3 regions of the Desulfitobacterium elongatum genome follow, and region 1 is predicted to be linked to each of the others. Evidence: predicted binding sites of a transcription regulator. Region 1 holds the regulator's gene; each other region holds the start of a gene.
The links. The regulator CtsR, encoded in region 1, represses protease genes until heat stress. The targets are predictions, from matches to a motif close to AAGGTCAANNAAGGTCAAAT.
Positions count from the first base shown of each region.

Region 2: a site for CtsR is predicted at 1,870-1,889, ahead of ACZ42W_RS12610 (DnaJ C-terminal domain-containing protein). Genes of this name have one in related genera too.
Region 3: a site for CtsR is predicted at 1,420-1,439, ahead of clpP (ATP-dependent Clp endopeptidase proteolytic subunit ClpP). Genes of this name have one in related genera too.

Region 1 is NZ_AP038772.1:4,561,062-4,564,343, forward strand. It holds gene ACZ42W_RS21500 (protein arginine kinase) at 1-583, opposite strand, end outside; gene ACZ42W_RS21505 (UvrB/UvrC motif-containing protein) at 588-1,085, opposite strand; gene ACZ42W_RS21510 (CtsR family transcriptional regulator) at 1,107-1,577, opposite strand; gene ACZ42W_RS21515 (hypothetical protein) at 1,838-2,224, opposite strand; gene ACZ42W_RS21520 (universal stress protein) at 2,345-2,773, opposite strand; gene ACZ42W_RS21525 (MFS transporter) at 2,867-3,282, shown strand, end outside.
Region 2 is NZ_AP038772.1:2,709,136-2,712,417, forward strand. It holds gene ACZ42W_RS12605 (purine-cytosine permease family protein) at 1-469, shown strand, start outside; gene ACZ42W_RS12610 (DnaJ C-terminal domain-containing protein) at 796-1,773, opposite strand; gene ACZ42W_RS12615 (DEAD/DEAH box helicase) at 2,151-3,282, opposite strand, start outside.
Region 3 is NZ_AP038772.1:461,184-464,465, forward strand. It holds gene ACZ42W_RS02065 (hypothetical protein) at 1-59, opposite strand, end outside; gene ACZ42W_RS02070 (HD-GYP domain-containing protein) at 202-1,287, opposite strand; gene clpP (ATP-dependent Clp endopeptidase proteolytic subunit ClpP) at 1,520-2,131, shown strand; gene ACZ42W_RS02080 (methyl-accepting chemotaxis protein) at 2,477-3,282, shown strand, end outside.

The DNA of each region.
Region 1 (3,282 bases):
CGAGAAGATTTTGGACTCGATGGGTCATAACCAAGGCAGGCATATGAACCATGACGGATGCCCGCATTCCGGTTCCCACATTGGTTGGGCAAGCCGTTAGATAACCCTGGGCTTCCCGAAAAGCAAAATCAAGCTGCTTCTCAAGCTCATCATCACAATCATTCGCAAGTTGAAACGCTTTCCTAAGTTGATCACCCGGGAGGAGGGCCTGAATTCTCAGGTGATCCTCTTCGTTCACCATGACGGAAATTTGATGGTTCTGGCTTAAGGCGACTCCACGAGCCCCCCGAGAGCTTGCAAGCGCCGGGCTGATTAAATGCTTTTCAATCAGAACGTACTGTTCAATCGACGTCAGATCCGTCAGAGAGTAATACTCGAGTTTTTCCCCTGCGACATCAACGGTTCGCAGGGTTTCAGAGACTTTCTTCTCGAGCTCCGTTGAGGCCTCTAAGGATAGGATCTGGGGAAATGGGGTGTTCTCCAAATTACGTGCTAGACGGATTCGGCTACTTAAGACGACGGGAGCCTGAGGATTTTCCTGCATCCAGTTACTTTGCCGAAGTAACAGTTCTTTTCGCTTCATCTTCTCACCCCTCCAGATTCTGTTCGAGTTGACGAATCTGATCTCGAACGGTTGCCGCCGCCTCGAACTCTTCCTTCTGAACGAGCTGCTGAAGCTTTTCTTTGAGTCTCTGAATCTCTACTTTCTCCCGGATTGCGGTTCCTTGGCGCATTGGAATTTTCCCGACATGCCGTCCGCCTCCATGAATCTTCCGCAGAAGTGGTTCAAGCTGAGACTCGAATTTTTGATAGCAAGCGCTACAACCTAGCTTACCAGCCTGTGTAATCTCAGAAAGCGTGCTCCCGCACTGGGGACAGGATTCTTCTTTTGGACTTTGTGGCGTCGATGTAAAGTCAAAGAGTGCTTGCAAAAATTCTGGTATGATTCCAGGATGAAAGACTAAGTTCACTTCTTGAGCCTTTTGAGCGCATTGGTCACAAAGGTAAAGCTTCGTCATATCTCCATTTACTGTTTTCGTAATCTGCACATTGGCTTCTCTCTGCTGGCAATTTTGACAAAGCATGTGATCCCCTCCTTTAACCCTCTATTGTAAATCCTCACGGCTTAATGTCGTTAAAATCCTTTTCATGATATGCGCCCGTAGCACCTCAACATTCAGACTTTCCTGACCTAAACTATCTCGATGTAAAACGATTCGAATAATAGCTGCTTCACGCGGAGTAATTACTTCTTCTTCGAGTAGTCGTTGAAGTAGTCCAAAGGCTCGATTCTGGGTCAATTGGGTTCCAATCAGTTGCCGCATGACATTCTGGAACTGCCCTTCTTGGTTTAAGCCGAGCCGAACAATTCGCAGGTAGCCTCCACCACCCCGGCGGCTTTCGACTAAGTATCCCCGCTCGACCGAGAACCGCGTCTCCAGAACATAATTGATTTGCGAAGGTGCACATGAGAATTCCTCAGCCAGAACACCCCGTTGCAGGATAATAAACCCCTCATCAGCCTGTTCCAATATCCGCTTCAAGTAAACCTCGATGCGGTCTGCAAGATTTCCCATCACACGACACTCCCTTTATGACATTCTTTGACTTTATGACCTTCTTTGACCTTCCTCTTTATTGTAACCAATATTTCCGAATTTGCAAATATATAAGGGCGAAAAATTTGAGGGAAATTAATGTCGAAGTTCTTATCGAGCTTGAAAATATTTAGAAATATAACTATTCTTAAAAGGAATCCCCTATTCTTAGGAGAAGTATACTTGTTGCTAACAAAAATAGAAAAATAGAGGCATAAAGCAAAAAACTTCGTTTCCACCTATCCGGCAAAAACGAAGTAAACCCATATTCCCAAGGTGAGGAAACTCACCCCTGATAATGCCCAATACACTATATTTCCCTCTAAAAAGGGTTTTATAGGACCCTCCTCTTGAGATAGTGACGAGTTGGCTAACTCAGCCCCTGAGTCTTTTGGCCTGTGATCTAGCATGGAATCTTCTGTAGAGGGTTCGTCAGCTCTTATTCTTTCCTGTGGCCTTTTTTCATATTTTGGTTCGATTGGTTTTCCTAATGGGACTTCAACTCGAGGTTCAATAGGTTTTCTCAGTGGGACCTCAACTCGAGGTTCGATATCGTCCCAATGAATCGAGCCCTTTAATAAATAATCAATCTCTTCTACACTTAAACGAACTTGTTTTTCTTTCATCGTGGGTCTTCTCTCCTGTTAAAGGTTTACACTTTTTGGTATTCGCGAAAAAACAAAAAAACCCTGCCTCTATGAGCAGGGCTAAAGACCTATTTTTAGTACTATCTTCTTAATCCCTAGCTACTTGACGAGAAGCACCGGACAAGTTGCCTTCTGGAGGACACGCTGACTGACACTCCCAAGGACTGATCCCGTAATCGGACCATACCCGTGGCTTCCTATGACAACGAGGTCAATATTGTCCTTCTTAATCTGTTCGAGAATTTTACTGACTGGGTGACCTATTTCAAGAACTGTGGTAATTTTTACTCCTTCGGTCGAAACCCCCATTAAGGCAGCCTCAAGGGCCATCTCTCCATTACGGGTTAGATCCTCCTGGGTTACGGAAATTCCGTAAGATATGGTATATCCCCAATAGGCCTGAGGCGTAAACGTCACATGCATAAGGATAATTTCAGCTTGAAAATGATGAGCTAACTCTATTGCTTTAATAAGCGCCCGTTTCGAGTACTCTGAGGCATCTGTGGGCACAAGAATTTTTTTGTACATTTAATATTCCTCCTTTTACTAAAAAGCATATCCTTATTACTAATTTCTCATGCACTTATAGTATTAGCATATTCGCAGAAAGAAGTGGAAGTTTTGCCTGAGCATTTAAAAAGGTTTCGATATGGCTGGAGTAGCTGGTCTATCCTAGTCATTGCTTTTATCACGGTCTTTTTCCACCGACTTTCCGTCGGTTCAGTCGCGGATCAAATCACCCGTGAAATCCCCATGAATGCATTAGCTCTTGGAAATCTGACGGCCATGAATTATTACGCCTATGCCCTTATGCAAATTCCTGTCGGAATTTTAGTGGATCGAGTAGGAGTTCGGAAAATCAACGTATTCGGGCTTCTGATAACCGCTTCAGGGAGTGTCCTCTTCGGACTTGCTCATAGCCTTGAGATCGCCTATTTATCCCGTTTCATGGTAGGAATCGGCACCTCAGTAATCATCGTCTCGATCTTTAAGGTCCAAGCGACCTGGTTTCCCTTATCAAGGTTTTCGGCACTTTC
Region 2 (3,282 bases), 1.9 Mb from region 1:
GACATCTAATTCGATTGGAGGTTCCAATGCAGTATCCAATCTGGCCCACGCAGGCTTTGGGGTAAAGCTGAAATGGCCTACTGCTGTAATTATCGCCAATTGTATAGGACTCGTTTTCATTTTGGGTGGGATATTGGACAAAATAACCCTGTTTTTTAGCTTCGGAAGTATTTTAACGATATCCTGGTGTATTCTGATGATTGTTGATTATTATATCGTACGCGGAATGTTGAAAATCGGTACGCAAGGCATCTCTTCACTGGATGAAATTGAAGCTGTAAACTGGCGAGGAGTGGCTACCATTTTTATTACAGCCATTGTCAATGCCGTACTTTATTCTGCCGGGATTATTTTGGTTCCTTTTGTTCTCGTTGTTCCTATGACAGCAATCCTTTACATAGGGTTTAGTCTGATATGGCGCAAGAAGGTAATAGCTGATGAACTTCGTAGAAAATCAATTCCTGCTTAACCCATAAACCATAGCTTTTGTAAGATCAAAAGCGAGAACATTGAATATACTTACATTATAGTCCTAAAAAACAAAGATGAAGATATCGTGTAATATGTGAAATGCTCCCCTTCCAGTGACAGATAAAATATATGTCACTGGAAGAGGAGCATTTCTATGTTGGCTTCCAAGTTAATATCCCCTGGCTATTTAACCAGGACTTTTGTTCATAATTCACCGCCTTCACATTCATTTGACAAAGAACCACTACTTATACATTCCCATCTTTTCTCATACTCTCTTGTACTTGAAACTTCATCTTTAAATTTGGGGGCACCTTGTGATAATTATTTAGAATGGAACCGCTCTGCAAGCGATTGGAGAGACGTAACCTCCTCAACATCCATATGACTAGGAAGTACGAGTTGAATCTGAGCGTAGAGGTCCCCCGTCTGACTAGGGTTCTCTAACCGCGGCATTCCTTTTCCTTTCAGTCGCAATTTGCTCTTTGCTTGAGTCTTAGGGGGAATCTTTATACGTACTTCACCGTTTAAGGTTTTGACACTGACCTCTCCACCCAGTACAGCTGTATAGAAGTCAACTGGAACCTCGGTCGTTAAGTCATCACCTTCGCGGATCAGAGAGGCATGTGTTCTAACAGTAATCAGAAGATAGAGATCCCCAGCGGCTCCCCCTCCTAATCCTGGACCACCTTGCCCCGCTAAGCGGACTTTCGAACCCGTTCGTACCCCTTTGGGAATTTTGGCTTGAATCTGTTTTCCACCCGTATCAATGACTCGAGTAGTACCCTGATAGGCCTCTTCAAGCGTTACTGTAACTTCTAATTCCAGGTCCTGCCCGGCATGAGCACGGGCTGGACGCCGACCACGTTGTTGCCCCAGCGGATCACCCATACCAAAGATCGTTGAGAAAAAATCTGAGAAGCCTCCACCTCCGGAGAAACCTCCCCCACCCAATCCTGAATCGCCAAACATCTCAGCGAATTCCTCAGGTGTCATCGTCCTCGTGTAGGTACCCTCACCAGGTTGCGCTTGCCAACGATTCCAATCAAAATCCCCGCTCCCGCCACGCCTTTTCCAGGCCTCATAATTCTGAGCCAGCTCGTCATATTTACGGCGTTTTTCAGGATCACTAATGGCCTGATACGCTTCAGAGATATCTTTAAACTTTTCTTCTGCTTCTTTATTTTCAGGGTTGACATCTGGATGGTATTTCTTCGCGAGTTTCTGATAGGCTTTTTTGATGGTTTTGTCATCGTCATTCTTTTTTACACCTAGTATGGAGTAATAATCTTTAAAATCCATAAGTCACCCCTCATCTCAAGAAAATAATCACTACACTTACATTATAAGATTATTTAACGCGAAGGTCAATAATGGTCAGACTTCCTGTTGTCCTTTTTTTGCCCTTTATTGACCCTTTAGGTAGGTACACTCTACCTAGGAATAAGTATTTCAATCCACTTTTCGAGTAAGTATTACAATCTACTTTTTGAATAAGTATTTCACGCTGCCTTTTGAATATGTACACTTAGCCAGTAAAACGTTCGAAGAAACAAAAAAGGGCTTGCCTCGACGAGGTAAGCCCTAAAGCTTTGATCAAAGTTCTTTTCTGTAGAGCGCTTATTCCTAATACACCCATCTTTTGCGCTAGCCTAGTTAATCAATTCCTTCTACTTAAGTTATCTGTCCGCTTTGCTTACCTTCCGAAGTCGTCCTTTAATCGGAGTGTTTTGCAGCGCTTTTAGCACCAGCTCTCCTTTATTGTTTAGGATTTCGACGAAAGTTGAAATATCCAAGATATTGATAATCCCTATATCTGCTGCTGTTATGCCTTCGAGACTACAAAGAGTGCCGACGATATCGACCGGTCTCATCTTTGTTTTCTTACCAGCATTCACATGGATTTTCATGATCTCAGCGCCCAGCTGTACGCCTTTCGCTTCTTTGAATTCTGGTAAGGTATTGTTCTTTGAGATGAATTCTTCTTCTGACTGTTGCACTGTTCCCTCTTCAGGTTTTTCCTTCAAGGGAATCGCTCTTCCGATATAGTTTTCGATATCCATTAAAAACTTATCTTCGTTTTTGGTAACAAACGTAATGGCCTTCCCCAGCTTATTTACGCGACCTGTTCTTCCGATCCGATGGACATAGCTTTCCCTGTCATAGGGGATATCGTAGTTGATGACCAAGGTTATGTCCTCGATATCTAGACCTCTCGCCGCAACATCTGTTGCTACGAGATACCTGAAAAGCCCTTGCTTAAAATGATTCATAACGTTCAATCGATCTCGTTGTTCCCTGCCACCATGTAGTTTTTCACAGGAATAGTTCAGCTTCACAAGTTCATCGTAAACCTCATCCACCGTTTGTTTGGTATTACAAAAGATTATGCAGCTATCCGGGTTTTCGACAATCGTTATCTCTCTCAGAAGTCGCATTTTATCTACCGGGTCGACACGATAGCTTTCCTGAGAGATCCGATCTGCCGCTGGATTTTGTTCTTCAATTTCCACTCGGATTGGTTTTTCCATGATCTTGCTACATAAAACATTGATATCTTGGGGCATGGTCGCAGACAGTAGCAAGGTCACACGTCCTTGGGGCAAGCGGGTAATGATGCTTTCGATTTGCTCGATGAAGCCCATATTCAGCATTTCATCAGCTTCATCGATGACTAGATATTTTATCTTGGATGTATCCAGGGTCCCTCTTTCTATATGATCGATCAACCGTCCCGGAGTTCCAACCACGATATGCGTTTTTTGTTTGAGTTCCTTCTCCTGAGCCTGGAAAGGATACTGCCCATAAACA
Region 3 (3,282 bases), 710 kb from region 1:
CCCGCTTCGAGAGATAGAAGCAGGATAATTATCCCCATGAGTAAGAAGGCTCTCTTCATCTGATTTCCCCTTCCATGAAAAAATAAAATGACTACCTAATATCATTTTATGACAATAACCTACATAAAAGAATAAACCTTTTCTCACAAAGAAAAAAGGCCTATTTTCACAGATGAAATTTTTTTTATTTAGAAAAATTATCTAACTTACCCAAGCATAGCGCACCACATCAATATAGTGCTGTGGGTCCTGATTCAAATCGATGATCTGTTCACTATCTACAGGTTTTCCGTTTGAGTCGTAAAGGATGCGAATGATTGGGCGGGTAGGGTGGGGCAGAGAATACTTGATGACGATTCCGGATTCGCCACTATTTAACGTGACGAGAGAATTCTCAGGATAGATCTGAATCATATCAAGGAAAGCAGTGATTACATCCGGGGAGAAGTTCGTTCCAGACCCCTTGAGAAGCATTTCGATGGCATGGTAAGGTGGAATACCAGGACGGTACGGACGATCTGTGATTAAAGCATCGAAGACATCCGCGACAGCCACGATCTGGGAATACGGATGGATAGCATTTTTGCATAGGCCATTCGGATAACCACTCCCGTTCCAGCGTTCATGATGTTCTAAGATTGCTGTAAGCACACTGCGTGGTAAGAAAAAGTCAGAGCTTCGTTGTACTCCACGTGTTGGATGAGTTTGTATGATGTGGTACTCTTCATCACTCAGTGCCATGGGCTTGTTAATAATGGAGACGGGAACTGTGAGTTTCCCGATATCGTGCAGCAATGCACCTATGACCAAATGTCTTAACTTCTCATCCGTGTATTTCATGACCGTTCCTATAGCATAAGAGAGAAGGGATACATTGATTGAATGCATATAAGTGTATTTATCATAGCTCCGAAGTGCCTCAAAATCGGCTGCAATCAGAGGATGTTCCTCGAGCTCTTGGATTAATCGATTGACATAAAGAATTCCACTGGAAAAAAGACCGGCTTCAATAAGTTCGGCTTGGACATAGATCCTTTGAATCCAGGGGCAGATTCGTTCCGAAACCACTAAATCCTTAGGGCAGATATCGTAAGAAGAAACGGGGTCTAGGTTCTCCGTTAATTCATAATGGAGGGTATAAACCTGTCGTGAATTAAGTGTGTCAGCCAAGGAGCGAGGATTTTGACCTTTGGAAAGGAGCAGTACTCCTTTTTCATCAAAATAATCGCGGATGACTGGTATCTCAGATGAAAAAATGGTTTGAACAGGTCTAAGCACCAAACGCATAAAAAGCCCCCAGTATCCTTAAGAATAGTACAGGAACTTATATTGGAATTAATATACTTCTCTGAAAAACAGCAAATTCCTTTAATATTCCATTAAAAATCTTTATCAATTTCACATTTGTCGTTATTTATTATTTGACCTTAACTGACCTTTGTACTAAAATAACAGTATCGGGAAAGGATATTACAGAAACAAAAGGAAAGAATACACTAAAATACAAGGGGGTTTCATAATGGGTTACTTAGTACCAATGGTTATCGAACAAACAAATCGCGGGGAGCGTTCTTACGACATTTATTCACGGCTATTAAAAGACCGGATCATTTTCTTAGGTGGACCAGTCGATGATGATGTCGCGAATTTGATTGTCGCACAGATGCTTTTCTTGGAAGCAGAAGATCCCGAGAAAGACATTTTCTTATATATTAATAGCCCAGGAGGATCGATTTCAGCGGGCATGGCTATCTATGACACCATGCAATATATCCGTCCAGATGTCCACACCATCTGTGTCGGCTTAGCGGCAAGTATGGGAGCCTTCCTTCTCGCTGCCGGAACCAAAGGAAAACGGACCGCTTTACCGAATGCAGAAATCCTTATTCACCAACCTTTAATTGGTGGGCATGGCCTTTCAGGTCAGGCCACGGAAATCGAGATTCATGCCAAGCATTTGCTCCAGGTCAGAGAGCGCATGAACCGTATCTTAGCTGAGCGTACCGGGCAAACCTTCGAACGTCTCGAAGCAGACACAGATCGGGATCGCTACATGACCGCAGAGGAAGCAAAAGAGTATGGCCTGGTGGATGAAGTATTAGAAAAAGCGACCCAAGCAAAAGAAAAATAAGTTTTAGAGTCAATTGAATAGAATCCAAGGAAAGAACGTTAGGGAATAAATGATATGCTCCCCGTAAGGTAGAGAGATTAAAATCTGTTACTGGAAGGGGAGCATATCATATCTTTACGCTCTTTTTCTATCGCTTCTTTCTTTATCCTTATCTTAGTGCAATCAAAGAATTTGTGCGATGTTTACTAAGATTTGTGAAGATATTTTGGATCCCGAGGAAAATATTTCTAATGAGACGAAAAACGTGAAGGAAATTTACTTTTTTTGTAGAAAATGCAGAGATACAATAACACGTTAAAAGAACCTCGCCAGAAGCGATTGGGACAAAGAGAATGGAGTGGTCGCGTGAGACAAGAACGATTTCGTCTAGGGATTCAAGTCACAGTTATTATGATTTTCATCGCTTTGGCAGCCGGTGCGGTCGGAGGAGTTGGGATCTATGGAATGTATCAAATGAATGCTCAATCCATAGAGGTTTACACTGATGACGTTGTTCCGATGAACACGTTAGCCGATATTCGTATGCATTCCTTGACCTATCGGGGGAATGTAATATTACTCGTCTCCGCTCGTACTCCTGAAGAGCAGCAGAAGTACGTTTCAAAGATTAAGGATGAAGAAAAAAACATCTCTGAGCTAATGTTGAAGTACGAAAGTATCCCTCGATCGGCTGAGGAAGACGAGGCCTGGCAGGGCTTCAAGGGAGCCTGGGCCAATTATGTAGCCTCAGCAAGCGTCACAGTGAGTTACGCTCTCAATGGAGAGCATGAACTCGCCGTAGCGAATATGTTTGATAAGGCAGGAGCTTTGAATCAAGCTGCCCTTGGAATTTTGGATCAAATGGTGGAAGCTAAGCTTGAACTTGTAGATAGGCATAGCACAGTAGAAACTCAGGGGATTTTCAAGAAGGCTTCACAGGTCTCGATTATTATCTCCGTTTTGGCAGTCGTGGTGAGTATTATCATTGGAGCCCTGCTTAGTCTGGCACTCACCAAAATGATGAAAAATCTTGTACAAGATGCAGGTGAAATAGCGGCTGGAGTTATTGAAAGCAAGAAAAAGTCCTCCTGGAGGGCCTGGAACCGAGAAGGAATACAACTTCAAAACGCCTTCGGGAACATGGTGGTATCCTTGCGCGAGACCATCCAAGG